4 regions of the Dactylosporangium thailandense genome follow, and region 2 is predicted to be linked to each of the others. Evidence: riboswitches for the same ligand, from Rfam matches in the RefSeq annotation. Region 2 holds a riboswitch; each other region holds the start of a gene.
The links. A riboswitch is a leader RNA that binds a small molecule or an ion and turns the genes downstream of it on or off. The one in region 2 is predicted to bind cobalamin.
Positions count from the first base shown of each region.

Region 1 (7,122 bases), 6.1 Mb from region 2:
CCGATCGACATCTCGGCCGCCACCCGCGCCGCGCAGCCGGCCGACTGGCCGGCCGACCGGTTCTACGACGCCCTGCAGTGGCGGTGGGACGGCCGGGCCACCTCCGGCAGCGGGTTCTTCGCGTTCCCGACCACCGTCAAGGTGAACAAGCCGCTGGTCGCGCTGGTCCAGGTGACCGCGACCAACGGCAAGATCCCGACCGGCACCATCCAGATCAAGGACGGCTCGGCGGTCGTCGCCTCGGCCCGGCTCGTCCTGGGCGTGGCCGTCGCGATCGTCCCGGGCCTCAGCCCCGCCGGCGACCACCAGCTGGTCGCGGTCTACTCCGGTGACGCCAACGTCCGCCCGGGCACGTCGAGCGCCGTGACGATCCACGTCACCGCCTGATCCGGGCCCTGACGAACCGCACCACCCGCAACACCAGCACCACCCGCAACACCAGCACCACCCGCATCAACGGTGCCGGAGCGCGCAGCCGCCCCGGCACCGGACCACAAGCTCAGGGAGGCCGGCCCGTGACCGCACTGCTGCCCGTACGCTCGGAGCCGCCGGACTACGAGCCCGCGCGGTACGCGGCCGCGTACCCGCCGCCGGCCCCGGAGCCCGCCCCCGCCTGGCGGTACTTCGCCGGCTCCGCGCTGCTGGTCTTCGCCTCCGTCCTGCTCGGGCTCGCGGTGAACATCACCGGGATCAGCCAGCTCGTGCACGCCTCGAAGCAGAAGGCCGGCATGGACACGCTGCGCGTCGACCTCGCCCGGGGCACGGCGCCCGTGGGCCAGCTCCGCGACGGCACCCTCATCCCGCTCGGCACGCCGGTGGGCGTCCTGCGCATTCCCGCGCTGCACCTGGAGGAGGTCGTGTCGGAGGGCACGACCAGTGGCGTGCTCATGTACGGGCCCGGGCACCAGCGCGACAGCGCGCTGCCCGGCCAGGCCGGCACCGCCATCATCATGGGCCGCGCCGCGGCGTACGGCGGCCCGCTCGGCCGCATCGAGCAGTTGCAGCCGGACGACCGCATCACCGTGCTCACCGGGCAGGGCGAGTCCACGTACCGCGTGACCGGCAGCCGCCGCGCCGGCGACGCGGTGCCGCCGCCGGTCGCGCCCGGCGCCGGGCGGCTCACGCTCGTCACCGCCGTCGGCGTGCCGTTCCTGCCCGACGGCGTGCTGCGGGTCGACGCGGTGCTCGTGTCGCAGGTCCGGCCGAGCCCGCCCCGCCCGCTGCGCCCGGGCTCCATCAGCCCGCAGGAGCAGGCGCTGGCCGGGGACACGTCGTCGCTGTGGATTCTCGTGATGGGCCTGCAGGGCCTCGTCGCCGGCGCGGTCGGCTTCGTGTGGTCCCGGCACCGCTGGGGCGCCGTGCGCACCTGGGTGGTCTTCCTGCCCCTGCTCGCGGTCTTCGGCCTGATGGTCGCCGAGCAGACCGTCCGGATGCTGCCCAACCTGCTGTGAGCCGGCGCGCGAGCGAGACCGGCCGGGAAGATCGAAGCGGAGGAGACGCAACGCCATGGACATCGCCGAACCAGAGCTCGTCGTAGCGGACTCGTACCACAGCCATCGGCAGCTGGCCGGACTCCGCGCGGTCGGCGTCACCGCCTGGTTCGGCGACCACCTCGTCCTCGACCGCGTCTCGCTGCACATGCGCGCGGGCGAGGTCACCGCGCTGATCGGGCCGTCGGGGTGCGGCAAGTCGACGTTCCTGCGGATCCTCAACCGGATGCACGAGCTGGTGCCGTCGGCGTCGATGGCCGGGCAGGTGCTGCTCGACGGCGAGGACATCTACGATCCGGGCCGCAAGCTCACCGAGGCGCGCCGCCAGATCGGCATGGTCTTCCAGAAGCCCAACCCGTTCCCGGCCATGTCCATCTACGACAACGTCGTCGCCGGCCTCAAGCTGACCGGCCGGCGGGCCTCGCGCGCGGTCAAGGACGAGATCGTCGAGGAGTGCCTCGTGCGCGCCGGGCTGTGGCGCGAGGTCCGCGACCGCCTCCGCCAGCCCGGCGGCGCGCTCTCCGGCGGCCAGCAGCAACGGCTGTGCATCGCGCGGTCGCTCGCCATCCGGCCGAAGGTGCTGCTCATGGACGAGCCGTGCTCGGCGCTCGACCCGACCTCGACGCGGGTCATCGAGGAGACGATCGCCGAGCTCGTCGAGGACGTCACGATCGTCATCGTCACGCACAACATGCAGCAGGCCGCCCGCGTCTCGCAGCAGGCCGTGTTCTTCCTCGCCGAGGAGCACCAGCCCGGCCGGGTCGTCGAGTTCGGCCCGACGCCGGCGATGTTCGGCGCGCCCCGCGACCCGAGGACCGCCGACTACGTGCGCGGCCGCTTCGGCTGACGGCGGGCCCGGCCGCGTGGGGTCCACGCGGCCGTCCCGCGGCGGGCGCCGATCAGCGGGAGCCGTACCAGCTGATGTCCGGCACCGGGCCGACCTCGAGGCCCTCGGCGATCCTCGGCAGCTGCAGCCCGGCCTGCGGAGCCGTGATCTCCAGGTTGTAGCCGTCCTGCGGCACGAACAGCTCGTTCCCGTCCCGGCTCAGCAGGCCGTCGGCGTTGCGCACCCGCACCCGCTGCGCACCCGCCGGGTCGAACGAGCGTCGGACCGCCGGGCCCCACACGAGCGTCAGCGAGCTGCCCGGGCCGTTCACCGCCAGGTCGACGGTCCACGCGGGCCCGTACAGGTCGGCGCGCGCCGTGTACCACCACGACCCCGACGTGAACGGGTCCGGCAGGAAGCCGAGCCGCGGGCCCACCGCGATCTTCGTCGAGTCCGGGCGCAGGGACTCGGCCACCGCGACCGCCATGTCGCGCTCCACCGTGCGGTCCGAGCCGGTCACGATCACCGTCACCCGCTGACCGCCCGCCGGCACCCACGTCACGCCGGACGCGGCCTCGATGCGGTCCAGCACCTCGGCCTCGACGCCGTTGATCGACACGGTCCCCCCGGTGTGACGGAGCGGGTCGTCGTCGCCGATGATCAGGGTCACGGTCGCGCCCGTGGTGTCGGTGCCCGGCGCGGGGGCCCAGCCGCGGCTCGTGGCGGCCGCGGCGCCGCCGGACACCAGGACCGAGGCCATCACCTGGCCGTAGCCGTCGGGCAGGAACCCGGGGCGCCAGGTCGCGGTGGCCTCCAGCCAGCCGCCGCCCGGCCCGCCCGAGACCTTCGGGAAGCCGCCCGGGGCCTTCGGGGAGCCGGGCTCCTCGGGCCGCCCGGGCCTGGCCGTCGAGCGGTACACCTCCAGGCCGCCTCCGACCGCCGCCACCGCCACCGCGGCCCCGGCGGCGCGCAGCACCAGGCGGCGCTGGCGTATGACCCGCGTCCGCACGTCGAGGGCCGCCGCGATGCGCTGCGGTGCGTGGGCCCGGTCGGCGATGGTGGCGATCGCGCCGCGGATCGCGTCGTCCTCGTAGCTCATCGTTGCTCCTCAAGGCTGGGTTGGGGCAGTACTGCGCGCAGGGTGGCCAGGCCACGCATGGCCTGGGTGCGGACGGTGACGATCGAGCAGCCCATGAGCACGGCGATGTCGGCGTCGGCCATGTCCTCGAGATACCGCAGCACGATCACGATCCGCTGGCGCGCGGGAAGGTCACGGATGAGCCGGACCAGCGCGTCCCGCTGCGCGATCCGCTCGTCATGGCCGTCGGCCGCGGCCGGCTCGGCGGCGTGGTGCACGCGCTCCCGGCGCAGCCGCGCCGCGAGCTGTCTTCGAGCCGAGGTCAGCTCGTTGATGACCATCCGCCGGACGTACGCCTCCGGGGACTCCAGTTCAGCGATCTTCGACCACCGGGGCTGCGCCTTCACGAGCACGTCCTGCAGCACGTCGGCGCCGGCGTCGGGATCACCGGCGAGCGCCGTGGCGTACCGCGTGAGGGCGGGCAACCGGGCGGCGAGGAATTCCTCGAACGTCACCTGCACACCCCGTTCACGAAGCCACGCCCGGCGTTCGTTGCACGGGACCGCTCCGGCAACGGCGAGGGCGGCCGGCGCGCTGTGGGCAGTTTCATGCTGGATCTTCCTTGTCGGGACCGCGACGACCGCCTTAGGCTGCCGGGGCCGTGGTGATCGGGAAGCCGGTGTGATGCCGGCGCGGCCCTCGCCACTGTGATCGGGAGTTCCCGGCCTTCACCCTCGTGGGGTCACTGGGCAGCGATGCCTGGGAAGGCCGGCCGGGAACGCGCCTCCCGTCAGCCAGGAGACCGGCCACGGCACGTACGTGTACACCACCGTCCACGAGGTGCTGGAAGGCGGAACTCCCGCATGCGGTCCTTTTCCCGTGCGGCGGCACTTGCCGTCGCCATCTCCCTGTTCCTGTCCGGCTGCGGCGCGAGCGGCCCGGCGGCGCCGTCCGGCGAGCCGGCGGCCGAGCAGACGCTGCGGTTCCTGACCGTGAACATGCCGCGCTCGCTCGACCCGATCCACATCGACGCGCAGCGGATCCTCGAGAACGGCCTCGCCGAGTCCCTCGTCGTGCAGAACGACGACGCGACGCTGCGGCCCGGCCTGGCCACCGCCTGGAAGTCCGTCACCCCGACGACCTGGGAGTTCACCCTCCGCGGCGGCGTGAAGTTCTGGAGCGGGGCGCCGGTGGACGCCGCCGCGGTGCGGGCATCGCTGGAGCGGCACAAGGCGAAGAACACCCGCGCCAAGTCGATCCTCGGCGCGATGGAGTTCGCCGCCGTCGACGCCACGACGCTGCGGGTCACCACGAAGACCCCGGACCCGGGGCTGGCGTTCCGGCTCACGACGTACGGCATCCACAACGCCGCCGAGGCCGAGCGCCGCGGCGACGACTTCAACCGCAACCCCGATCTGACCGGGTTCATGAAGCCGGTCCAGTTCGTCCCCGGCGAGACGCTGATCGCCGAGGCGAACCCCGACTACTGGGACAAGCCCGAGGGCGGCGTCAAGCTCAAGCGGATCGAGGCGCGGCTGGGTACCGACGCGCAGGCGCGGATGCTCGCGCTGCGCTCCGGTGACGCCGACGCGGAGTTCAACGTCGAGATCGACCAGCGCCTGCAGTACGAGAAGTCCGGCACGAAGTTCACCGTGCACTCCCCGGCGCCCACCACCAGGAACATCTGGCTGAACACGAAGAAGGTCCCCGCGCTGCGGGACAAGGCGGTCCGGCAGGCGCTCGACCTGGCCGCGGACCGCAAGGAGCTGGTCGACGGGCTCAACCACGGCTACGCCAAGGCGGCCACCGGGCACTTCCCGGCCGGACTGCCGTACGCGATCAGCACCGGCACCGCGACCGACGTGACCAAGGCGGCCGGGCTGCTCGACGCCGCCGGCTGGCTGCCCGGCCCCGACGGCGTACGGGCGAAGAACGGCACCCGCCTGCACTTCAAGATCTTGACATACACGGTGTTCCAGCCGCTGGCGATCGCGCTGCAGAGCCAGTGGAAGAAGGTCGGCATCTCCACCGAGCTGGCTCCCGTGGAGACGACCGCCTCGAACCAGATGATGCTCGACGGCAACTTCGAGATCGCCACCTACTGCTCGTGCGGCTCGGCCACCGGGGACATCGCCGGGCAGCTGCGCTCGTTCTACCGCACCGGCGTCGTGTCCAACTACGGCGGCTACAGCAACCCGAGGGTCGACACCCTCGTCGACCAGCTGGGCACCGAGTTCGACCCGGCGAAGCAGGCCGACCTGGCCCAGCAGGTGCAGCGGATCCTGCTCGACGACGTCGCGCTGCTGTACCTGTACGCCTCGACGCAGTGGGGCGCGGCCTACACCCCGCGGGTCCACGGCGCCGACCCGAACCTGTCGCGGCGCATCCTGCCCGGCATGTGGCTGGCCCGGTAGCCGGCGCGATGCTGCGCTACCTCGCCGTGCGGCTCGCCGCGACGGTGCCCGTCCTGCTCGGCATCTCGATCGTGCTGTTCACGATGGTCCGGCTGATCCCCGGCGACCCGAGCCACGCCATCCTGCTGTCCATGGTGGAGCCCGGCGCCGACATCAGCCGGCTCGAGGAGGACCTGGCCACGTTGCGTCAGGACCTCGGCCTCGACCGGCCGTACCCGGTGCAGTACGCGGACTGGCTCGGCGACGTCCTGTCCGGCAACCTCGGGACGTCGCTGCGCAGCGGCGCACCGGTCACGGACGAGCTGGCGATGCGGCTGCCCGCGACGCTCGAACTCGCCGCGGCGGCCCTGGTGGTCATGGTCGTGGTGGCGGTACCGGCCGGAATCGCCGGTGCCGTGTGGCACGGCCGCGCCGCCGATCGCGTCGCCCGCCTGCTGACGCTGCTGGGCGTCTCGGTTCCCGGCTTCCTGCTCGGGCTGCTGCTCATGTACGCGTTCTCCGTCGCGCTCGGCTGGCTGCCGACCTACGGCCGGGGCACCCCGGCGCACCTGGTCCTGCCGGCCGTGACCCTCGGCCTCGGCCTCGCCGCCGCGGTCTCCCGGCTGCTGCGGGCCGGCCTGCTCGACGCCCTGTCCCAGCCGTACGTGGCCGCGGCCGAGGCCAAGGGCCTGCCGTGGCGGCTCATCGTGCTCCGCCACGCCCTGCGCAACGCCCTGCTGCCGGTGTTCACCAACGCCGGGCTCATCGTGTCCGGGCTGCTCGGCGGGGCCGTCGTCGTGGAGACCGTCTTCTCCTGGCCGGGGATCGGCCGGTACGTCGTGGACTCCATCACCGGCCGGGACTACCCGGTCATCCAGGCGTTCACGCTCGCCATGGCCCTCGCCTACGTGCTGGTCAACCTCGTCGTCGACCTCGGCTACCGGCTGATCGACCCGCGTGTGCGCGTCGAGGGGGCCGCGTGAGAACCCTGCGCCGCCTCCTGGCCGTCCCGCGTCAGGACCGGCCGGCCGGTCTGCTGCTGCTCGTCCTCGCCGTGGTGGTCGCGGCGGTCGCCGCCGCGCCGTGGCTGACCGGCGCCGACCCGACCGCCGTCGACTACCTCGACGCGTCGCTGCCGCCTTCCGCGGCCCACCCGTTCGGTACCGACAACTACGGCCGTGACCTGCTCGCCCGCGTGCTGTTCGGCGGACGGGCCTCCCTGGCGACCGCGGCGGTCACCGTCGCCGTCACGGTGGTCGCCGGCACGCTCGTCGGCGCGGCGGCCGGCTATCTCGGCGGCTGGCTCGACCTGGTCGTCACCCGGATCGTCGACGT
Region 1 covers NZ_AP029195.1:928,826-935,947, forward strand. The annotation lists gene AC6JBM_RS03930 (Ig-like domain-containing protein) at 1-387, shown strand, start outside; gene AC6JBM_RS03935 (class E sortase) at 516-1,451, shown strand; gene AC6JBM_RS03940 (phosphate ABC transporter ATP-binding protein) at 1,507-2,337, shown strand; gene AC6JBM_RS03945 (hypothetical protein) at 2,390-3,415, opposite strand; gene AC6JBM_RS03950 (SigE family RNA polymerase sigma factor) at 3,412-3,909, opposite strand; cobalamin riboswitch at 4,040-4,219, shown strand; gene AC6JBM_RS03955 (ABC transporter substrate-binding protein) at 4,258-5,808, shown strand; gene nikB (nickel ABC transporter permease) at 5,793-6,770, shown strand; gene AC6JBM_RS03965 (dipeptide/oligopeptide/nickel ABC transporter permease/ATP-binding protein) at 6,767-7,122, shown strand, end outside.
Region 1: it holds a riboswitch for cobalamin, as region 2 does, so the genes downstream of both, AC6JBM_RS03955 (ABC transporter substrate-binding protein) here and cobN (cobaltochelatase subunit CobN) in region 2, are expected to answer to the same signal.

Region 2 (7,122 bases):
TACGGCCCGTACCCCACGAGATCGTCCGCGGCGGCGAGCGCGGCCTGGGCCTGCGGCGTGAGCCAGTCGCGGCCGGCCGGGCCGAGGCCGACCACCACCACCTCGCCCGCGGAGCCCGGTGCGGGCCGCTCGGCCAGGGCCGCGGCGGTCTCGTCGTGGACGCGGGACGGCAGCAGGGCGATCGAGAAGTACGGCACCGTCGCCGGGTCCACCCCGGCCAGCGGGGCGACGCGCTCGCCGGCGGTGGTGGCGCGCTCGACGTACCAGGCCTCGTCCAGCCGGCCCGCCCGCTCGAGCGCGTCGCGGACCTTGCCGAAGGTGCGGCCCAGCTTCATCACCGCGGCCGAGTCGGTCGCGGCGAGGCGCTCGGCGAGCGCCTCGGCGGGCAGGGTGCCGGGCAGCACGGTCAGCACCTCGTCCCGCTCGACCAGCGGGCGGCCCAGCACCGCGGAGGCGCCGGCCACGGACGTCACGCCGGGGACGACCTCGGTGCGGTACCGCTGCGACAGCCGCTTGTGCATGTGCATGTAGGAGCCGTAGAACAGCGGGTCGCCCTCGCACAGCACGACCACGTCCCGGCCGGCGTCGAGGTGGACGGCCAGCCGCGCCGCCCACGCGTCGTAGTGCTCCTCGATCACGCCCCGGTAGTCGGGCGTGTCCTCGGTCGTCACCGGGTAGACCAGGGCCTCCTCGACCTGCTCCGGGCGCAGGTAGGGCGCGGCGATCGCGCGGGCGATGCTGCGGCCGTGGCGGGCGCTGTGGTAGGCGACGACGGGCGCGGCCGCGACGAGCCGGGCCGCCTTGACCGTCATCAGCTCCGGGTCCCCGGGGCCGAGGCCCACCCCGTACAGCCGCCCAGTCTCCACCGTGATCATTCCTTCTCGCTCGCGATGGCGTTGACGGCGGCGGCCGTCATCGCGCTGCCGCCCCGGCGGCCGTGCACCACGAGGTGCTCGAGGCCGGACTCGGCCAGGGCCGCCTTCGACTCGGCGGCGCCGATGAACCCCACCGGGATGCCGATCACCGCGGCGGGCGTGCCGGCCCCCTCGGCGACCATCTCCAGCAGCCGGAACAGGGCGGTGGGCGCGTTGCCGACGGCCACGACGGCGCCGTCGATGCGGCCCCGCCACAGCTCGAGCGCGGCCGCGCTGCGCGTGTTGCCCAGGGTCGAGGCCAGCGCCGGTACCGCCGGATCGCGCAGCGTGCACACGACCTCGTTGTCGCGGGGCAGCCGCGCCCGGGTCACCCCCGACGCGACCATCTCGGCGTCGCACAGGATCGGCGCGCCCGACCGCAGCGCGGCGCGCGCGGCCGCGACCACGCCGGGGGAGTAGCCGACGTCGGCGGGGAGGTCGACCATGCCGCAGGCGTGGATCATGCGGACCGTCACCTGGGCGACGTCGGCCGGCAGCCCGGACAGGTCGGCCTCGGCCCGGATGGTCGCGAACGAGCGCCGGTAGATCTCGGCCCCGTCGCGGATGTAGTCGCTCATCCGCGCACGCTGCGCTGGTAGCCCGACGCCGTCGCCAACATCTCCACGTGTCTCCCCTTCGGTGCGCCGCAGCGCCGCTCGCAGCCCACCCAGTGCGCCGGCTCCGAGGAGCCCGCGAGCACCGAGGCCCGGGCGTCCGCGCGAACGTCGGCGAGCGCCTTGGCACACCCCGGGCGGCCCGCGCACGCCGTCACCCCGGCCCACGGCGAGGCCGGGTCCGCGACGAGCCCGGACGCCACAGCTTGCGGCATCGTCGATGTGGGCACGACCACGGTGCGCCATGGCGTGACGATGATCTCTCCGGCCAGCGCCGCGGACTGGGCCGGCGTGAGCAGTCCGAGCGGCACGGCGAGCACGGCGGACGAGCCGTGGATGCCGGGCTCGGGCGGGCCCGACCGGGTGAGCGGAGTGTCCGAGACGGTGGTGCCCAGCCGCGCGGCGACGCGCGCCGGGCCGTCGTCCAGCTCGGCCAGCCGCCAGGCCTGCGAGGACTGCGCGGCGCGCTCGGCCAGGAACGCCTCGGCGGCGCGAACGAGCAGCTCGGGGCCACCGTGCCGCGCGGTGGGGCGACCGGCGAGGGTCAGCCGGGACCCGTGCAGGCCCACGTCGCCGAGCAGCGGCGTCACGTCCCCGCGGCCGTCGTCGACGGTGGCCAGGAACCGGCCCGGCAGCCCCGCGAGGGCCGGCGTGGCGCACAGCAGCGCGTCGAACGCCGCGACCAGGGGGCGCACGGCCGCGCTCAGCGGGCTGGCGACGATGTTGCGGACCCGCTCGTGGGTGGCCGACGGCAGCAGCCCGGCGACGGTGAGCCGGGCCGCGAGCTCGTGCTCGGCCCCCGGCCGCAACGCCCTGACCTGCACGTTTCCGCGAGAGGTGAGCTCCAGTGCCGGATCGCCGAGTTCGGCCGCGGCGGTGCGCAGGACCGTCAGCCCCGCGGCGGTGAGCCGCCCGCCGGGCAGCCGCACGCGCGCCAGCCCGCCGTCGGCGGCCGCGTGGACCTGCACGGCGCCGGGGCACCGGTCGGGGGCGTCGCGTCCGCTGGGAGCCTGCACGCGGCGGATACTACCTGCGCTTGACGGCACACACGCTCGTCCTGAAGAGTTGACGGCGCTGTGCAACGGCGACGTGGAGGAACCCGGTGCGAATCCGGGACGGTCCCGCCACTGTGAACCGGAGAGACGATTTCCGGCAAGCCAGGATACTCTCCGCCGCCGGACCCATCCCACCGTCTTGGGGCGCGGACCCCGAGGGAGGACCCGGCGTGATCCTGCTGTTGTCGACGTCCGACACCGACCTGCTCAGCGCCCGGGCCAGTGGTGCCGCGTGGCGCCTGGCCAACCCCTCGCGCACGGCGGTCGAGGACCTGCCGGGGCTCGCCGAGGGCGCGGAGCTGGTCGTGGTGCGGTTCCTCGGGGGGGTACCGCGACTGGCAGGAGGGCTTCGACGCGCTCCTGGCGACCGGGCTCCCGGTGGTCGTCCTCGGCGGCGAGCAGGCCCCCGACGCCGAGCTCATGAGCCACTCCACGGTCCCGGCCGGCCTCGCCGCGCAGGCCCACGCCTACCTGGCCTTCGGCGGCGCCGCCAACCTCGCCGAGCTGCACCGCTTCCTCTGCGACACCGTCCTGCTCACCGGCCACGGCTTCGCCGCCCCGGTCGAGACCCCAGCGTGGGGCGTGCTGGAGCGCGAGGCCGCGCCGGTGGACGGGCCGACGGTCGCCGTCATCTACTACCGGGCCCACCACGTCGCCGGGAACACCGCGTTCGTCGAGGGCCTCTGCGCCGCGCTGGAGGCTGAAGGTGTACAGCCCCTGCCGGTCTTCGCCGCCTCCCTGCGCACCGCCCCGCCCGAGCTGCTCGACACCCTGCGCCGGGCCGACGCGCTCATCGTGACCGTGCTCGCGGCCGGCGGCACCCGCCCGGCCGACGCGCAGGCCGGCGGCGAGGACGAGGCCTGGGACGTGGGCGCGCTCGCCGCCCTGGACGTGCCGATCCTGCAGGGCCTGTGCCTGACCAGCAGCCGCGAGACGTGGGACGGAAACGACGACGGGCTGTCGCCGCTGGACACCGCGACCCAGGTCGCCATCCCGGAGTTCGACGGGCGGCTCATCACCGTGCCGTTCTCGTTCAAGGAGATCGACGAGGACGGCCTCACCGTCTACGTCGCCGATCCCGAGCGGGCGGGCCGGGTGGCGGGGATCGCCGCGGCCCACGCGCGCCTGCGGGGCCTGGCGAACGCGGACAAGCGGATCGTGGTGATGCTCAGCGCGTACCCGACGAAGCACTCGCGGATCGGCAACGCCGTCGGCCTCGACACACCCGCGAGCGTCGTGCGGCTGCTGGCCGCGCTGGCCGAGCGCGGCTACGACCTCGGCGAGGGCTTCCCGTCCGACGGCGACGCGCTCATCCACGAGCTCATCGCGGCCGGCGGCCAGGACGTCAACTGGCTCACCGAGGAGCAGCTGCGCGGCAACCCGGTGCGGATTCCGGCCGAGCGCTACCGGGCGTTCTTCGAGACGCTGCCGGAGGACCTGCGGGCCGGGATGGAGCAGCACTGGGGCCCGGCCCCGGGCGAGCTGTTCGTGGACCCGGACGACGGCGACATCGTGCTCGCCGCGCTGCGGCGGGGCAACGTCGTGGTGATGGTGCAGCCGCCGCGCGGGTTCGGCGAGAACCCGGTGGCCATCTACCACGACCCGGACCTGCCGCCGTCGCACCACTACCTCGCCGCCTACCGCTGGCTCGCCGACTCCTTCGGCGCCCACGCCGTCGTGCACGTCGGCAAGCACGGCAACCTCGAGTGGCTGCCGGGCAAGACGGTCGGGCTGTCGGCCGGCTGCGGCGCGGACGCGGCCCTGGGCAACCTGCCGCTCATCTACCCGTTCCTCGTCAACGACCCCGGCGAGGGCACCCAGGCCAAGCGCCGCGCCCACGCCACGCTCGTCGACCACCTGGTGCCGCCGATGGCCCGGGCGGACACCTACGGCGACATCGCCCGCCTCGAGCAGCTGCTCGACGAGCACGCGAACATCGCCGCGCTCGACCCGGCCAAGCTGCCGGCGATCCGGGCCCAGATCTGGACCCTCATCCAGGCCGCGAAGCTCGACCACGACCTGGGGCTGGACGACCGGCCGCACGACGCCGAGTTCGACGACTTCCTGCTGCACGTCGACGGCTGGCTGTGCGAGGTCAAGGACGTGCAGATCCGCGACGGCCTGCACGTGCTCGGCCAGGCCCCCTCCGGCGAGGCGCGGATCGACCTGGTGCTGGCCATGCTGCGGGCCCGCCAGATGTGGGGCGGCCAGGTGGCGGCCCTGCCCGGCCTGCGCGAGGCGCTGGGGCACGATGAGTCCACTGTGGATAGGGCCGCGGTCGACGACGTCGAGTCGCGCGCCCGCGCGCTTGTCGCGGCGATGGAGGCTCGCGATTGGGATGTCTCCGGATTGTCGGAGATTTCCGACAATCCGGATGTCGTACGTGTCCTGCGCTTCGCCGCCGAGGAGATCGTGCCGCGCCTGGCCCGCACCACCGACGAGCTGACGATGGTGCTGCACGCGCTCGACGGCGGCTACGTGCCCGCCGGGCCGAGCGGTTCCCCGCTGCGCGGCCTCATCAACGTGCTGCCGACCGGCCGCAACTTCTACTCCGTGGACCCCAAGGCGGTGCCGAGCCGGCTCGCCTGGGAGACCGGGCAGGCCATGGCCGATTCGCTGCTCACGCGGTACCGGGCCGACCACGGCGACTGGCCCCGCTCCGTCGGGCTGTCGATGTGGGGCACCAGCGCCATGCGCACCGCCGGCGACGACATCGCCGAGGCCCTCGCGCTGCTCGGCGTGCGGCCGGTGTGGGACGAGGCGTCGCGGCGGGTCACCCGGCTCGAACGCATCGAGCTCGCGGAGCTGGGCCGGCCGCGCATCGACGTGACCATGCGCATCTCCGGCTTCTTCCGCGACGCCTTCCCGCACGTGGTCGCCCTGCTCGACGACGCCGTCCAGCTCGCGGCCTCGGCCCCGGGGGAGTCGCCGGAGGAGAACTTCGTCAAGGCGCACATCGAGGCCGACGTCGCCGGGCACGGCGACGCGCGCCGGGCCTCGCTGCGCGTGTTCGGCTCCAAGCCGGGCGCCTACGGGGCCGGCATCCTCCCGCTCATCGACAGCCGGAACTGGCGCGACGACCGCGACCTCGCCGAGGTCTACGCGGTCTGGGGCGGCTACGCGTACGGCCGCGGCGTCGACGGCATCGAGGCGCGGGCCGACATGGAGGGCGCGTACAAGCGGATCAGCGTCGCGGTCAAGAACACCGACACGCGCGAGCACGACATCGCGGACTCGGACGACTACTTCCAGTACCACGGCGGCATGGTGGCGACCGTGCGCGCCCTCACCGGGAAGGCACCCGCGGCGTACGTCGGCGACAGCACGAACCCGGACGCCGTGCGCACCCGGACGCTGAGCGAGGAGACCGCGCGGGTGTTCCGGGCCCGGGTCGTCAACCCGCGCTGGCTCGCGGCGATGCGCCGGCACGGCTACAAGGGCGCGTTCGAGCTCGCGGCCACCGTCGACTACCTCTTCGGCTTCGACGCCACCGCCGGGGTCGTGGCCGACTGGATGTACGAGAAGCTGGCCGAGTCCTACGTGTTCGACCCGGACAACCACAAGTTCCTGACGGAGTCGAACCCCTGGGCGCTGCACGGGATCGCCGAGCGGCTGCTGGAGGCGGCCGACCGGGGCCTGTGGGAGCACCCCGAGCAGTCCACTCTGGACGGTCTGCGCGAGGTGTACCTCCAGACGGAGGGCGACCTCGAGGACGTGTAGCTGCTTCGGCGGGCCGCGACCGTTAGCTGCTTCGGCGGGCCGCGACCGCGACGGTGCTGTAGACGACCGGGAACGCGTCGGGGATCGCCCGGCCCACCTTCGCCAGGACGCCGGCGAGGGTCTCGGCCGGGAGCCGGTTCACGCCGCCGGAGGTGGACACCTGCTCGAGCCACTCGTCGCGGGTGTAGTCGCGCCGCCACGGGAACGTCCACGGCTCCGGCTCGCCGAAGCCGCCCGCCGTGCGCATCCCCTCGGCGGCCCGGTCGGCGAGGGGGCGGTACGCCTCGCCGCCGAACGAGAACCGGGCCGCCACCGGGATCGGGATGTGCTCGCGCAAGGCGTTCCCGGTGGCCTCGGCGACCTCCGGCGGCGGCTCGACGCCGTTCCAGAACAGCGCGAGCAGGCCGCCCGGCCGCAGCGCCCGCGCCGCCGTGGCCGCGCCCCCGACCGGCTCGACCCAGTGCCAGGTCTGCCCGGCGACGACGGCGTCGAAGGCGCGCCCGGCCGGGTCCCACGCCTCGATCCTCGCCACCTCGACCTCGAGCCCCTGCCGGCGCGCCACCTCGGCCATGCGCGGATCGGGGTCGACGCCGAGCACCGAGCACCCGGCGGCCTGCAGCTGCCGCGCGACGATCCCGGTGCCGCAGCCGACGTCGAGCACCGTCCGGCCGGGGCTGCCGGCGAGGATGCGCTCGATCAGCGCGGCGGGGTATCCGGGGCGGGCGCGGTTGTAGCGCTCGGCGTCGGCGCCGAAGGACTCCGCGACCGCCCGCTGCTCATGCGGGTGCTCCGGTGACGGTAGAGTGGGCATGCGCCCAC
Region 2 covers NZ_AP029195.1:7,033,063-7,040,184, reverse strand. The annotation lists gene AC6JBM_RS31115 (precorrin-2 C(20)-methyltransferase) at 1-875, opposite strand, end outside; gene AC6JBM_RS31110 (precorrin-8X methylmutase) at 872-1,492, opposite strand; gene AC6JBM_RS31105 (ferredoxin-like domain-containing protein) at 1,489-2,544, opposite strand; cobalamin riboswitch at 2,581-2,716, shown strand; partial or broken gene cobN (cobaltochelatase subunit CobN) at 2,754-6,303, shown strand; gene AC6JBM_RS31095 (class I SAM-dependent methyltransferase) at 6,326-7,114, opposite strand.

Region 3 (7,122 bases), 6.1 Mb from region 2:
GCGCCGGGCCTGGCGATCGTCGCCGTCGTCATCGCCGTCACCTACCTCGGCGACGCCGTCCGCGACGCGCTCGAACCCCGCCGCCCGCGGCTGCCGGCCCCCCGCGGCCGCCGGAGCGCCCGGCCGGTCCTCGCGCTGGACGAGCCGGTCCTGGCCCGCCTCGGCGGTCTCACCGTCGACGCCGGCGAGACCCGCATCCTCGACGGCGTCAGCATCGACCTGCGCGCGGGGGAGTGCCTCGGCCTGGTCGGCGAGAGCGGCTCCGGCAAGTCGACGCTCGCCGGAGCGCTGCTCGGCCTGCTCCGCCCGCCACTGGCGGTGTCCGGCGGCCTGACCCTCTTCGGCGCGGACACCGGCGGCTGGACCGACGCCGACTGGCGCCGCGTGCGCGGCCGGCACGTCAGCCTGATCACGCAGGACCCGCTCACGGCCCTCAACCCGGTCCTGACCATCGGCACCCAGCTCACCGAGACCGTCCGCGCCCACCATCGCGTCTGCCGGGCCGAGGCCCGGCGGCGCGCGGCCGAGACCCTCGAGCGGGTCCAGCTCGACCCGGAGCTGCTGCGGGCGTACCCGCACCAGCTCTCCGGCGGCATGCGGCAACGGGTCTGCATCGCCATCGCCGTCATCAACCGGCCCCGGCTGCTGATCTGCGACGAGCCGACCACCGCCCTCGACGTGAGCACCCAGGCCCGCATCCTGACCGAGCTCGCCGCGCTGCGCCGCACCCTCGGCATCGGCATGCTGTTCATCTCCCACGACCTGCGGCTGGTGTCGCAGGTCGCGGACCGGGTCGCCGTCCTGCGCGAGGGGCGGCTGGTCGAACAGGGCAGCGCCGCGGACGTCTTCGCCGCACCCGCCGACCCGTACACCCGGAGGCTCGTCGATGCTGCGCGTTGACGGACTGTCCAAAGTGTACGGCCGGCGGCAGGTGCTGGCCGGCGTCACGTTCACGGTCGCGGCGGGGGAGACCGTCGCCCTCGTCGGCGCATCCGGCGCGGGCAAGACCACCGTCGGTCAGTGCGTCGTGGGACAGGTCCGGCCGACGACCGGCACCCTGCGCTGGAACGACCTGCCGATCCGCCGCTCGCTGTGGCACACCGGCCGGGAGCGCCGCTGGCGCCGCGACATCCAGCTCGTCCAGCAGGACCCGCGGGCCGCCCTCAATCCACGGTGGACGGCCGGGCGCAGCGTCGGCGAACCCGCCCGCAACTTCCCCGGCGGCCGGACCGCGGCCGAGCTGTTCGAGCGGGTCGGGCTCGATCCCGCACTCCGGCACCGGTACCCGCACGAGCTGAGCACCGGCCAGTGCCAACGGGTCTGCATCGCCCGCGCCCTGGTACCCCGGCCGAAGCTGCTGGTGCTCGACGAGCCGCTGTCCGCACTCGACCTGCCGGTGCAGGCACAGATCCGCGACCTGCTCGCCGAGCTGCACCGCACCGAGGGGCTGGGCTACCTGTTCATCTCCCACGACCTCGTCGCCGTCGCCGCGCTGTGCACCCGCGTCATCGTGCTGCACCACGGCCGGATCGCCGAGGAGGCGGCCACCGCCGACCTGCTCGCGAACCCGGTCCACCCGCACAGCCGCGACCTCGTCGCCGACACCCCGACCCTGAAGTACGGCCCGGCATGAGCAGGCCGCAACTCGGTGCCCGGTTCACCGCACCCCGCGGGGTGCCCGAGGGACCCGGCTGGCACCACGCGACGGTCCTGACCGGCCCGATGCTGCACGAGCTGGTCGCGGACCACGCCCGCGCCCGGGACACCGGCCATCTCGTCGCGGCCGCGTCGCTGCTGTTCTGCCAGTACGTCAACCAGGTCACCGGCCCCGTCCTCGCCCGCTGCTTCCTCGAGGACCGCATCGTCGACGCGGCGGCGGCCGGCACCTGGATCCACATCGCCGGCGGCCGCCTCGACAACGCCGCGTTCGCCGGTGATGCGGCCGGCGACCGGCCCCGCGACGACACGACGACGGGCTGGCTCGTCGAGCGCATGCTGGACGAGAACTTCGCCCCGGCGATCGACGCGTGGCACCGCGTCACCCGCGTGGGCCGCCGCACCCTGTGGGGCAACGTCGCCAGCGGTATCGCCACCGCGATGCGCAGCATCTCCTGGACGCAGGACGACCCGGCCCGCTTCGTGACCGACACCGTCGCGCTGCTCGACCGGCATCCGCGCACCCGGGACCTGTGCGTGGTGGCGGACCTGGCGGCCGGTGACAGCCGCTGGCAGGTACACCATCGGCGCACCTGCTGCCTGATGTACAAGACCGGCGACGGCAGCTTCTGCGCCACCTGCAGCGTGCTCCCGGCGCCGGAGCGAGCGGCCCGGGCCCGCCGCATGGTGGACACCCCGACCACGTGACCGCCGGTCGGCAGTGACGCACGGTGATGCGACCCGCGCGACACGCCGACACACCATATGGTGGTTCGCTTTCTCGATGCCTCCCATATATGGTGTTGCTCGCAGCTGGTTCGGCCGCCCCCGCGGGACGGCCGTGGCAACAGGGAACCCGGTGTGAATCCGGGACTGCCCCGCAGCGGTGAGTGGGAACGAAAGCCGTCAACGAAGCACTGGGCCGCGAGGCCTGGGAAGCGACGGCCGGTAGGTGGCTGAGAGGCCGCGCCCGCGAGTCCGAAGACCTGCCAGCGCACCGTGCGCCAAACCGGGCGTGCGGTGGTCGGAGGCCGCGCGGGACGGCCGACGCCAACGCGGGTGACGGCGTGCCGTCTCCCCGTGGCGTCGTCCCCTGTGCGCCAACCACGGGTGACGAGGGGGACTCATGACGGTCACGCAGGACGCGGCCGCGCCGGAGCAGCGGCGGCACGCGATGCAGGTCCGCAAGCGCAACGGTGATCTGGAACCGGTCGACGTCAACAAGATCGTCAAGGCGGTCGAGCGGTGGGTCGCCGACCTCGACGAGATCGACCCGCTGCGGGTCGCCACGAAGACGATCAGCGGCCTCTACGACGGGGCCACGACGGCCGAGCTGGACCGGCTGTCGATCCAGACCGCGGCCGAGCTGATCGGCGAGGAGCCGCAGTATTCCAGGCTCGCCGCCCGGCTCCTCGCGGCGTTCGTGGACAAGGAGGTCCGCGGGCAGGCGGTCGCGAGCTTCAGCCAGTCGATCCGCTACGGCCACCAGCTGGGCCTGATCGGCGACGAGACGGCCGCGTTCGTCGCCGCGAACGCCCGCAAGCTCGACGATGCCGTCGATCTCGGCGGGGACCTGCGCTTCGAGTACTTCGGCCTGCGCACCGTCGCCGACCGCTACCTGCTGCGCCACCCCGAGACCCGCCTCGTCGTCGAGACGCCCCAGTACTGGCTGCTCCGCGTCGCCTGCGGGCTCTCGCAGACGCCGGGCGAGGCGATCGGCTTCTACCGGCTCATGTCGTCCCTCGCATACCTGCCGTCCTCGCCGACGCTGTTCAACTCCGGCACCCGGCACACGCAGATGTCCTCGTGCTTCCTTGTGGACTCGCCGAAGGACGAGCTCGACTCGATCTACGAGCGGTATCACCAGGTCGCCAAGCTCTCGAAGTTCTCCGGCGGCATCGGCATCTCCTGGTCGCGCGTGCGCGGGCGGGGCGCGCTGATTCGCGGTACCAACGGGAAATCCAACGGGATCGTGCCCTTCCTGAAGACGCTGGACGCGGGTGTCGCCGCGGTGAACCAGGGCGGGCGGCGCAAGGGCGCGGCGTGCGTGTATCTGGAGCCGTGGCACCCGGACATCGAGGAGTTCCTCGAGCTGCGGGACAACACCGGCGAGGAGGCCCGCCGCACGCACAACCTCAACCTGGCCAACTGGCTGCCGGACGAGTTCATGCGCCGGGTCGAGGCCGACGCCGACTGGTCGCTGGTCGACCCGTCCGACGCGCCCGAGCTGCCGGACCTGTTCGGCGCCGACTTCGACGAGGCCTACCGGGCCGCGGAGAAGCGCGCCGTGCGCACGGTGAAGGCCCGCGAGCTCTACGGGAAGATGATGCGCACCCTCGCGCAGACCGGCAACGGCTGGATGACGTTCAAGGACCGCTCCAACGCGCTGTCGAATCAGACGGGGGCGCCGGGTAACACCATCCACCTGTCCAACCTGTGCACCGAGATCGTCGAGGTCAACAGCGACGGCGAGACCGCCGTGTGCAACCTCGGCTCGATCAACCTCGGCGCGCACGTGAGCGCCGCCGGCGTCGACTGGGAGCGGCTGCGTGAGACGGTCCGCACCGCCGTGGTGTTCCTCGATCGCGTCATCGACATCAACTACTACCCCTCGCAGCAGGCGGGCGCGTCGAACCCGCGGTGGCGGCCGGTCGGTCTCGGCCTGATGGGCCTGCAGGACGCCTTCTTCGCGCTGAAGCTACCGTTCGACTCCGCGGCCGCGCGCGAGTTGTCCACAAGGGTGCAGGAAGAAATCTTCCTCACCGCGCTGGAGACGTCCGCGGAACTGGCCGCGCGGTTCGGCCCGCACCCGGCGTACGCCGAGACCCGCGCGGCGTCCGGCGTGCTGCACCCGGACCTCTGGGGCATGAGCACGGACGGCGAGCGCTGGGCGGCGTTGCGCACACAGATCGCCGAACACGGCCTGCGCAACTCGCTGCTCATCGCGATCGCGCCGACCGCGACCATCGCCTCGATCGCGGGCTGCTACGAGTGCATCGAGCCGCAGGTGTCCAACCTGTTCAAGCGCGAGACGATGTCGGGGGAGTTCCTGCAGATCAACTCGTACCTGGTCCGGGAGCTCAAGGCCCGCGCGCTGTGGACGGCGCCGATCCGGGAGCGGATCAAGCGGGCCGAGGGCTCCGTGCAGGACCTCGGGGAGCTGCCGGCGGACGTGCGGGAGCTGTACCGCACGGCGTGGGAGCTGCCGCAGCGCTCGCTCATCGATCTCGCCGCGGCCCGGGCGCCCTTCATCGACCAGTCGCAGTCGCTGAACCTGTTCATGAGCGCGCCCACGATCGGGAAGCTGTCCTCGATGTACCTGCACGCGTGGAAGTCCGGCCTGAAGACGACGTACTACCTGCGATCCCGGCCGGCCACCCGAATCCAGCAGGCGACGGTGTCGATCATCGCGCCCGCCGCCGAGGCGGTCGCGTGCTCGCTGGAGAACCCCGAGTCGTGCGAGGCGTGCCAGTGAGCCTCCTCGACCCCGGCATGAACCTGACGCTGCGGCCCATGCGGTACCCGCACTTCTTCGACCGGTACAAGGACGCCATCAAGAACACGTGGACCGTCGAGGAGGTGGACCTGCACAGCGACCTGCCCGACCTGGCCAGGCTCACCCCGGCCGAGCGGCACCTGGTCTCGCGTCTGGTCGCCTTCTTCGCCACCGGTGACACGATCGTCGCCAACAACCTCGTCCTGAACCTGTACCAGCACGTGAACTCGCCCGAGGGAAGGCTGTACCTGTCCCGGCAGCTGTTCGAGGAGGCCGTGCACGTCCAGTTCTACCTGAACCTGCTCGACACCTACGTGCCCGACGAGGCCGAGCGGTTCGCGGCGTTCGCGGCGGTGGAGAACATCCCGTCGATCGCCCGCAAGGCCGAGTTCTGCTTCCGCTGGATCGACTCCCTCGGCGAGCTGCGGGAGCTCAAGACCCGCGACGACCGCCGGGCGTTCCTGCTCAACCTGATCTGCTTCGCGGCGTGCATCGAGGGCCTGTTCTTCTACGGCGCCTTCGCCTACGTGTACTACCTGCGCTCCCGCGGCCTGCTGCACGGCCTCGCCTCGGGCACCAACTGGGTGTTCCGCGACGAGTCCATGCACATGGCGTTCGCCTTCGACGTGGTGCAGACCGTCCGCTCGGAGGAGCCGGACCTGTTCGACGACACGATGGCGGCGCAGGTGCGCGACATGCTCGCCGAGGCCGTCGAGTGCGAGGTCCAGTTCGCCGCGGACCTGCTCGGGCAGGGTGTCTCGGGCATGTCCCTGGCCGACATGCGCGAGTACCTGCAGCACGTCGCCGACCGGCGGCTCGCGCTGCTGGGGATCGGGCCGCTGTACGGCAGCCGCAACCCCTTCGCCTTCATGGAACTGCAGGACGTGCAGGAGCTGTCGAACTTCTTCGAGCGCCGCGTCTCGGCCTACCAGGTCGGCGTCACCGGCACCGTTTCCTTCGACGACGACTTCTGATTCGCGGCGCCGTAGCCCGTCGCAGGAGCCCGGCGCTCATCACGATCCACTATGGACCGCCGCCCGGCTTCTGGAGTGTCGCGGAAGTGACGCTGTGTTCCAAGTCAGCCTTGGGCGGGGGACAAGTCAGCTCCAAGAGGCGGCCCGCAACCTGCTTCCTGTCAGACGCAATCGCCAATGATCAATCTTTTCCGGACAGGATGTGGGGAACATGATGAGGTCCAAGGCGCTGATCGGCGTCGCCGGTGCCGTCGTCGCGGTCGGTTCGTCGCTGGCCTTCGGCGCGGCGCCGGGCTACGCGGCCGGCGGCTCCGAGCCGGGTGTCGCGTACGGCTGGGGCGCCAACACCTTCGGCCAGGCCGGTGCCGGTACGGGGGCGGCGCAGTACAACAGTCCACAGCGGGCGGCCCTGCCGGGCGACGTCGTGCAGCTGCAGAGCGGCGGCCGAGCGGGCTACGCCCGGCTGGCCGACGGGCGGTTGCTGTCCTGGGGGTACAACCTCAACTCCGCCCTCGGCAACGGTTCCACGATCGCGAGCACGCGCCCCGCGGCGCCGGTGCTCGGCATCGGCGGCGTGGGCACGCTCACGGATGTCGTCGACGTCGCGGTACACATGGAAAGCGCCATCGCGGCGGTGCTGGCCGACGGCACGGTGGTCGCCTGGGGCTCGAACGTGAACCGGCAGCTCGGCGACGGCTCGACGGGCAGCGTCCGGGCGTATCCGGAGCGGGTGCTGACCGCGCCGGGCCTGCCGCTGACCGGCGCGGTGGACGTCGAGTCGGGCGTCGAGGCGACGTACGCGCTGATGGCCGACGGCACCGTCACCGCCTGGGGCGCGGTGAAGTGCGACGGCGCGCTGGCGGGCACGACGCCGTTCGCGACGCCGGTGGCGGGGCTCAGCGACATCCGGCAGATCGCGGTCGCCGGCGGCGTGGCCCTGTTCCGGCGCGGCGACGGTGCGGTGCTCTCCTGCGGCGGCGAGGCGCGTGCGCTCGG
Region 3 covers NZ_AP029195.1:936,339-943,460, forward strand. The annotation lists gene AC6JBM_RS03965 (dipeptide/oligopeptide/nickel ABC transporter permease/ATP-binding protein) at 1-900, shown strand, start outside; gene AC6JBM_RS03970 (ABC transporter ATP-binding protein) at 887-1,633, shown strand; gene AC6JBM_RS03975 (hypothetical protein) at 1,630-2,364, shown strand; cobalamin riboswitch at 2,454-2,664, shown strand; gene AC6JBM_RS03980 (ribonucleoside-diphosphate reductase subunit alpha) at 2,783-5,131, shown strand; gene AC6JBM_RS03985 (ribonucleotide-diphosphate reductase subunit beta) at 5,149-6,126, shown strand; gene AC6JBM_RS03990 (RCC1 domain-containing protein) at 6,338-7,122, shown strand, end outside.
Region 3: it holds a riboswitch for cobalamin, as region 2 does, so the genes downstream of both, AC6JBM_RS03980 (ribonucleoside-diphosphate reductase subunit alpha) here and cobN (cobaltochelatase subunit CobN) in region 2, are expected to answer to the same signal.

Region 4 (7,122 bases), 5.9 Mb from region 2:
CGGTGCAGGTCGGCGGCCTGCTCCTGCGGCGAGTCGGTGGCCACGCCGTCGGTGCGGACGCTGCGGCCGAGGCCGCGCGGGTCGTAGGTGACGACGGTCCGGTCCGGGAAGTGCGCGGCCAGCGCGCGGAACCCGTCCGCGGTCATCGGCTGGCCGATCATGAACAGCGGGGGCCGGCCGTCCGCCGCCGGCAGCGGGCCGGTGACGTCGTAGACCAGGTCGGCCCCGGGCAGGGCGAGCGTGTGCGTCGTCTGCGTCATGCCCCGAGCCTATGGCGGCGGCCGCGGCCGTGTGGCCCGTCCGGTGCGAACCGGACGAACGCGGGATGCCGGCTCAGCCGCCGGCCTCGTAGGCCAGGATGGCGGCCTGGACGCGGTTGTTCAGGCCCAGCCGCAGCAGGATCGCGCTCACGTGGGCCTTGACCGTGCCCTCGGAGAGGTGCAGCTCGGCGGCGATCTCCTGGTTGGACAGGCCCCGGCCGACGCCGCCGAGCACGTCGCGTTCGCGCGGGGTCAGCCGGTCCAGGCGCCGCCGGGCGGCCTCCGCGCGGGCGAGGCGGTCGCCGCCGAGGCGGGTCATGACCTTCTGGGCGATGCGGGGCGACAGGTAGGCGGCGCCGCCGGCGACCGCGCGCACGCCGAGGATCAGCTCGCGCGGGTCGGCCGCCTTGAGCAGGAAGCCGGCGGCGCCCTCGGCCAGGGCCCGGGCCACGTACTCGTCCTCGTCGAACGTCGTCAGCAGCACCACGGCGACGTCCGGCGCGGCGGCCCGCAGCTCGGCCGCGGCCGACAGGCCGTCGAGGCGCGGCATCCGGATGTCGAGCAGCGCCAGGTCCGGGCGGTGGGCGCGCACGAGCTCGACCGCCTCGCGGCCGTCGGCGGCCTCGGCGACGACCTCGATGTCCGGGTCGGTGGCGAGGATCGCCCGAATCCCGGCGCGGATCATGGCCTCGTCGTCGGCGAGCACGACCCGGATCACGGTCGGGTCACCGGGATCCGGGCCGTGACCGTGAACCCGCCCTCGCCCGGGCCGGCCTGCAGGGAGCCGCCGAGCAGGCGCATGCGTTCGCGCAGGCCGGACAGGCCGCTGCCGTCCCTCGACGGTACGGCCGCAGCATCCCCCAGCTCGTTGCGCACGACGACGACGATCTCACCTGCGTCGTGCTCGATGCCCACCGCCACCGCGGATCCGGGCGCGTGGCGGGCCGCGTTGGTGAGCGCCTCCTGCACGACCCGGTGGACGGCCCGCTCGACCGCCGGCGGCCGCGGCCCCTCGCCGACGCGCAGGGTGATGGCCATCCCGGCCTCGCGTGCCCGCTGCACAAGCGCCTCGACGCGCTCGTCGGCGGGGTCGGCCGGGGCCGACTCGCGCAGGATGCCGATCGTCTCGCGCAGGCGGTCCGTGGCGGTCACGGCCGACGCGCGCAGGGCCGCCGCCGCCTCCCGGTGCGGCGGGGACAGGTCCGGGGCCAGCTCGAGTGCGCCGGCCCGCAGGGCGATCAGCGCCAGCTCGTGCCCGAGCGAGTCGTGCATGTCCGCCGCGATGCGCGCGCGTTCCCGCAGCGCGATCAGCTCCAGCTGCGCGATCCGCTCGCGGCCGGCCACCACCAGGTCGGCCTGCTGGCGGCGGAAGCGACCGGCGAGCCAGGGCAGCACCACGAACAGGGCCAGGCACATGAGCGCACCGGCGCCGCGGGCCGGCTCCGGCACCAGCAGGACGACGCCGGGCAGCGCGGCGAGCGCGGGCACCACCCAGTCGTGCCGCGCCGGCAGGTGCCGCCCGTGCAGGTAGGCGGCGGCGCTCAGCACCGGGAAGAGCAGCTGGCGCCAGGCCGGGACGTGGTCGAGGTAGAGGCCGCTGGCGACGCAGGCGCCGGCGATCGCCGCGAACACGAGATACTTGCTCACCTGGCCGAGGCTATCGAGCGCAGGCGGGCCGCCGTGACGACAAGGCCGGACACCGCCGCGACGGCGAGGGTGACGGTCAGTGGGGCGGCGAAGTACGTCATCTGCGCCCACGTGACCGTCCGGCCGTTCATGAGGATCGAGACCCACTGCGGGTACGACAGAAAAATCACGGTCGGGAGCACCGGCGGGATCAGGCGCCACCAGCGGCGGGAGGGGCGCAGCACGCCCAGCACGGCCAGGCCCGCCGAGGCCAGCGCGACCAGGCCCAGCACGAGCTCGATCAGCTGCCGCTGCCCGCCCGCCGCCGGCGGCTCGGCGCCGTGGGTCACGGCGACCAGGCCGCGCAGCACCTCGTACGTGTCGTCGTAGAGGCCCGCGCTGTTCGTCATCACCGCGTACCCGTAGCCGGTGGCGGGATCGATCGCCTCGACGGCCGTGTAGGTGAACAGGTTCCCCGAGTGCACGAGCAGCTCGCGGCCGTCCACGTCGGACGGGCCCCAGCCCATCGCGTAGTCGCGCACCTTCGACGGCGCGTGCATGGCCGCGAGGCTCTCCGGCCGGACGACCTGCGGGCCGTGGCCGGTCTGGGCGATGAGCCACCGGCCCAGGTCCTCGGCGTCGGTGACGACCCCGCCCGCGCCGCCGCGCGCCCCGAACGCGCGCAGCTCCGGCCGCGCGACCCAGGCGCCGAAGAGCGAGATGTGGCCGTCCGCCGCCGCGCCCCCGACGGAGCTGCCGGTCATCCCGAGCGGTTCGAAGACGTGCATCCGGACGTACTGCCCGAAGCCCACACCCCCGGCGACCTCCACGAGCCGGGCCGCGATCTCGTAGTTGGCGTTGCAGTAGGCCCACGCGGTGCCGGGCTCGGCGGCGAGGTGCCCGCTCCGCAGCGCCGCCACGTACGCGGCCGGGCTGGCGGTGGACTCGGCCGCGGGGATGTCGATGCCGCCGTCGGCGAGGCCGGAGGTCTGGTCGAGCAGCTGGCGCACCGTGACGCGGGCCGCGCGCGGGTCGGCCATCCGGAACTCGGGGAGCTGGTCCGCGACGGGCTCGTCCAGCGCGATCTTCCCGGCGTCCACGAGCGTCATGACCGCCGTCGCCGTGAACGACTTGCTCACCGAGGCGACCCGCATCGGCGTGCGCGCGGTGACCGGCGCCCCCGTCGAGTCGTGGCCGTAGCCGGCCGCGTGCACGACCTCGTCCCCGTGCGTCACGACGGCGGAGAGCCCGGGCAGCCCGGTCCCGTCGAGGGCCTGGCGCAGGTAGGTGTCGATGGGGGTCGCGGCCGGCGCGGCCTGGGCCGGTGCGGCGGGCCACAGGACGACGGCGGCGGCCGCGAGGGCGAGCAGTCTGCGGTTCATGCCACCCGACGCTAGGCAGCGGCGCGCCCGGGCGGATCTGCCGAACCGCCGCGGCCGCCCCTGACGAAAGTCGGGGGTGCGATACCCTTCGCGGCGGCAAGTACTGAAGCGAGGTGCCCCGCCGGCGACGGCGGGGAGAATCTGGGAAGCCGGTGCGAATCCGGCACGGGCCCGCCGCGGTGACCGGGGAGCCGCCGCCCACACGCGCACGCGTAGCCACTGGCCCGCACGGGCTGGGAAGGCGGGCGGTGAGGCGACGATCCGGGAGTCCGAAGACCGGCCTCGCGACTGACGGCCCCGGCCCGCCCGGGGCGTGAGCGCAGCGGGAGCCTGTCATGACGCACGAGCTGTACGACATCATCAACCGCCGCCGCGACGTGCGCGGCGAGTTCACGGGCGCGCCGGTGCCCGACGCCACGCTCGACCGGATCCTCGGCGCCGCGCACGCCGCCCCCCAGCGTCGGGCTGTCCCAGCCGTGGGACTTCGTCGTCGTGCGCGACCGGGCCCTGCGCGAGGCCTTCCACGCGCACGTGTCCCACGAGCGCGGGGTGTTCGCCGCGACCCTCGACGCCGAGACGGCCGCCCGCTTCGCCCGCATCAAGATCGACGGGGTACTGGAGTCGACGCTGTCGGTCGTGGTCACGTACGACGCCGAGCGCGGCGGCCCCGCGGTGCTGGGCCGCCACGCGATCGCCGACGCCGGCCTCTACTCGGTGTGCCTCGCCATCCAGAACCTGTGGCTCGCGGCCACGGCCGAGGACCTCGGCGTCGGCTGGGTGTCGTTCTACCGGGAGGACTTCCTGCGCGGCCTGCTCGGCATCCCGCCCGGCGTGCGGCCCGTGGCGTGGCTGTGCCTCGGGCCGGTGAGCCGGCTGATGGAGGTGCCGGACCTGGAGCGGCACGGGTGGCGCCGCCGCTCCCCGCTGCACCAGGTCCGCCACGAGGACCGCTGGTGATCAGCCGGCGCGCCAGTCGGGGGCCTCGTCGGTCCCCGGGCCGAAGGTGACCTGGGTGTTGCCGGTGCCGTCGGGGTTGATCGTGAAGATGTGCCCCCAGGCCTCGTTGTCGTCCAGGTCGCAGTAGGCGATCCGCGTGCCGTCGGGGGACCAGGCCGGCATCGTGTGGTGCGAGTCGCTGCCCGCCAGGGGCCGGGTCACCAGCGTCGCCCGGCCACCCGCGCCCGGGACCCGGTAGATCCCGGTGCCGTAGCCGCTGCCGGCGACGAACCGGCCGAACGCGAGCTGGGTGCCGTCGGGGGACCAGTCGGGGCGGGAGTCGTAGGTCCCGGCCACCGCCGCGGTGACCGCCGTCGTGGCCAGCGTCTTGACGGCGAGCGTCAGCAGGTTGCTGCCGCCCGCGGCGCTGTCGCGGACGAAGGCGATCTTCAGCCCGTTCGGCGACCACACCGGGGTGTGCTCGTCGACGCCGGCGGTGCTGGTCAGCTGGGTGAGGCCGGTGCCGTCGGGGGCGATCGAGCAGATGTCGGTCTGGCCGCCCGACCAGCACTCGTAGACGAGCTTGCCGCCGCCGGGGGACCAGGCCGGGGCGGACGCGGTGCCGCTGCCGGGCACGACGGTCAGGCCGGTGCCGTCGGCGTTCATCACCCACAGCTGGTCGGGGCCGGCCCCGTAGCGGCGCAACGCGAGCCGCGTGCCGTCGGCGGACCAGGCGGGGTCGCGGTCCTCGATCGCCGGCGTGCCGGTGAGGTCGGTCTCGCCCTTGCCGGACGCGGTGATCGTGTAGATGTCGCCGAGCGCGGTGCCGGCGGCGTCGAAGCGCTCGAAGGCGAGGCGGCCGTTGGCGCCCGGGAACGCCGCGGCGGCGGGGGTGGCCGGGACCGTCCCGAGGACGGCGGCCACACCCAGGCACGCGGCCAGGCTCACGGCCGGACGCATCGTCAGGGGTCGCTGCATGGGCGGCACGCTAGCCGAGCTTGACCCGCCCAATTCCGGGCAAGTCGCCGCCCCCGCCGAAACCCGACAGTTAGACCGCGTCTCATTTGGAGGCTGAATGTAGAGCGTTGGTGTCCCGGCCGGGTGTTCGAGCCGGCCGCTGTGCGGACGGCAAGGTGCTCGACAAGCTTCCGCCGCCGGCGATGCGGTGGCGTCCCCGCCGGCGGCGCCCTAGTGTTCGCGGCGAGCCGCTCGTCGCCCGCGTCTCCTTCGCCCCCGACGGGCCGGCCACCCCCGCCGAGGCCCACCGGCGCTGCCCGCCTGCCGGTCTGGCGTCCGGCACGAGCCGCAAGTAGGTCGCAGACGGGGTTGCGGAGGGCTACTAGGGTGCCGAACACCCCGCCCTCAACGGAAACGGTTGGCAACGCATGCCCACGACAGACGAGATCATCAAGGACGTCCGCACGAACGGCGGCACCCACCTCGACCTGTCCGGCCGCCGGCTCACGAGGCTTCGTCCGGCCATCCGAGATCTCACCACGGTCACCACACTCGATCTGAGCGACAACCGGCTGACCGCGCTGCCGGCCTGGATCGGCGACCTGACCGCGCTGACCGAGCTACGCCTCGACAACAACCAGCTCACCGCGCTGCCCGACGAGATCGGCGAGCTGGTCGCGCTCCAGCACCTCACGGCCAGTCGAAACCAACTGCGGACGCTGCCCGACCGGATGCGCGACCTCGCCGCGCTGACCACGCTGCAGCTCGGCCACAACGAGTTCGCGACGCTGCCCGACTGGTGCGCGGACCTGCGCTCCTTGCACACCCTTCGCGTCACCGGCAACAAGCTGACCCGGCTGCCCGACAACATCGGCGGGCTGGCCGCCCTCGTCGACCTTCGCGCCGACGACAACGAGATCGACGCGCTGCCGGAGACGATTTGCGATCTCGGCGGTCTCCACTCGCTCCAGCTGCGCCACAACGCGATCGTGGCGCTGCCCGAATCGATCGGCAAGCTGTCCTGTCTGACCGGGCTGGATCTCAACATGAACCAGCTCACCGCCTTGCCGGAGTCGTTCGCCGACCTCGTCAACCTGACCGCGCTGTCGTTGGGATCCAACCATTTCGCCGAGTTCCCGGCGCAGCTGCGCGGCTGCACCGCGCTCGAACATCTCTACTTGACCGGTGCGGTGAGCGAGGTGCCCGCCTGGATCGGCGAGTTGACCCGGCTGACCGAGCTCGGCATCCGCAGCAGCGGTCGGCTGACCGAGTTGCCCGAGTCGATCGGCAATCTCACAGCACTGACCTCGCTGTACCTCTCCGGCCTTGAGCTCGCGACGGTCCCCGAGTCGATCGGCCGGCTCCGCCAGCTGGAGACCTTGAACCTGTCGCACAACAAGCTGCGCTCATTGCCCGACTCGATCGGCAACCTGCACGCGTTGCGCGCGCTCTACCTCGACGAGAACCTGCTCACCGAACTGCCCGAGTCGGTGCAGGGGCTCGACCGGCTGCAATTGGTTCGCGCCAGGTTCAACTCGTTCACCGGGAAGCCCCGCGTTTCGGCGACCACGAAGGTAGAGGCCAAGCCCAACCGGTACTGACGCGCGCGCCTGAGACGCGGTCTTAGATGCAGATCCAGGAGTAAAGGCCCTTGCCGGCGCGGCTCACCTCGGCGAGCGAGTGCAGGAACTCGGCCGCGTCGGGCGGGGCGAAGCCGCCGTCGAACTCCTCGATGCGCGACCAGGGATCGGCGACCGCGTCGAGCTCGGCCGGGGTCGCGGCGGCCAGGGCGGCGCGCAGGTCCGGGCTGATCGGGAGCACCAGCTGGTCGAAGTCCGGGGTCGCCGCGATCGGCGCCCCGGACGAGCGGTCGACGCCGGCGAGCAGCCGCGCGAGCTCGCCGAGGCGCACCGCGGGGTCGATGCGGCACGAGACCACCGGGCCGTCGTGGGCGTCCGGCC
Region 4 covers NZ_AP029195.1:525,198-532,319, forward strand. The annotation lists gene AC6JBM_RS02235 (alpha/beta fold hydrolase) at 1-260, opposite strand, end outside; gene AC6JBM_RS02240 (response regulator) at 334-978, opposite strand; gene AC6JBM_RS02245 (sensor histidine kinase) at 975-1,907, opposite strand; gene AC6JBM_RS02250 (serine hydrolase domain-containing protein) at 1,904-3,268, opposite strand; cobalamin riboswitch at 3,363-3,567, shown strand; partial or broken gene bluB (5,6-dimethylbenzimidazole synthase) at 3,604-4,225, shown strand; gene AC6JBM_RS02260 (TolB family protein) at 4,226-5,182, opposite strand; gene AC6JBM_RS02265 (leucine-rich repeat domain-containing protein) at 5,590-6,762, shown strand; gene AC6JBM_RS02270 (hypothetical protein) at 6,785-7,122, opposite strand, start outside.
Region 4: it holds a riboswitch for cobalamin, as region 2 does, so the genes downstream of both, bluB (5,6-dimethylbenzimidazole synthase) here and cobN (cobaltochelatase subunit CobN) in region 2, are expected to answer to the same signal.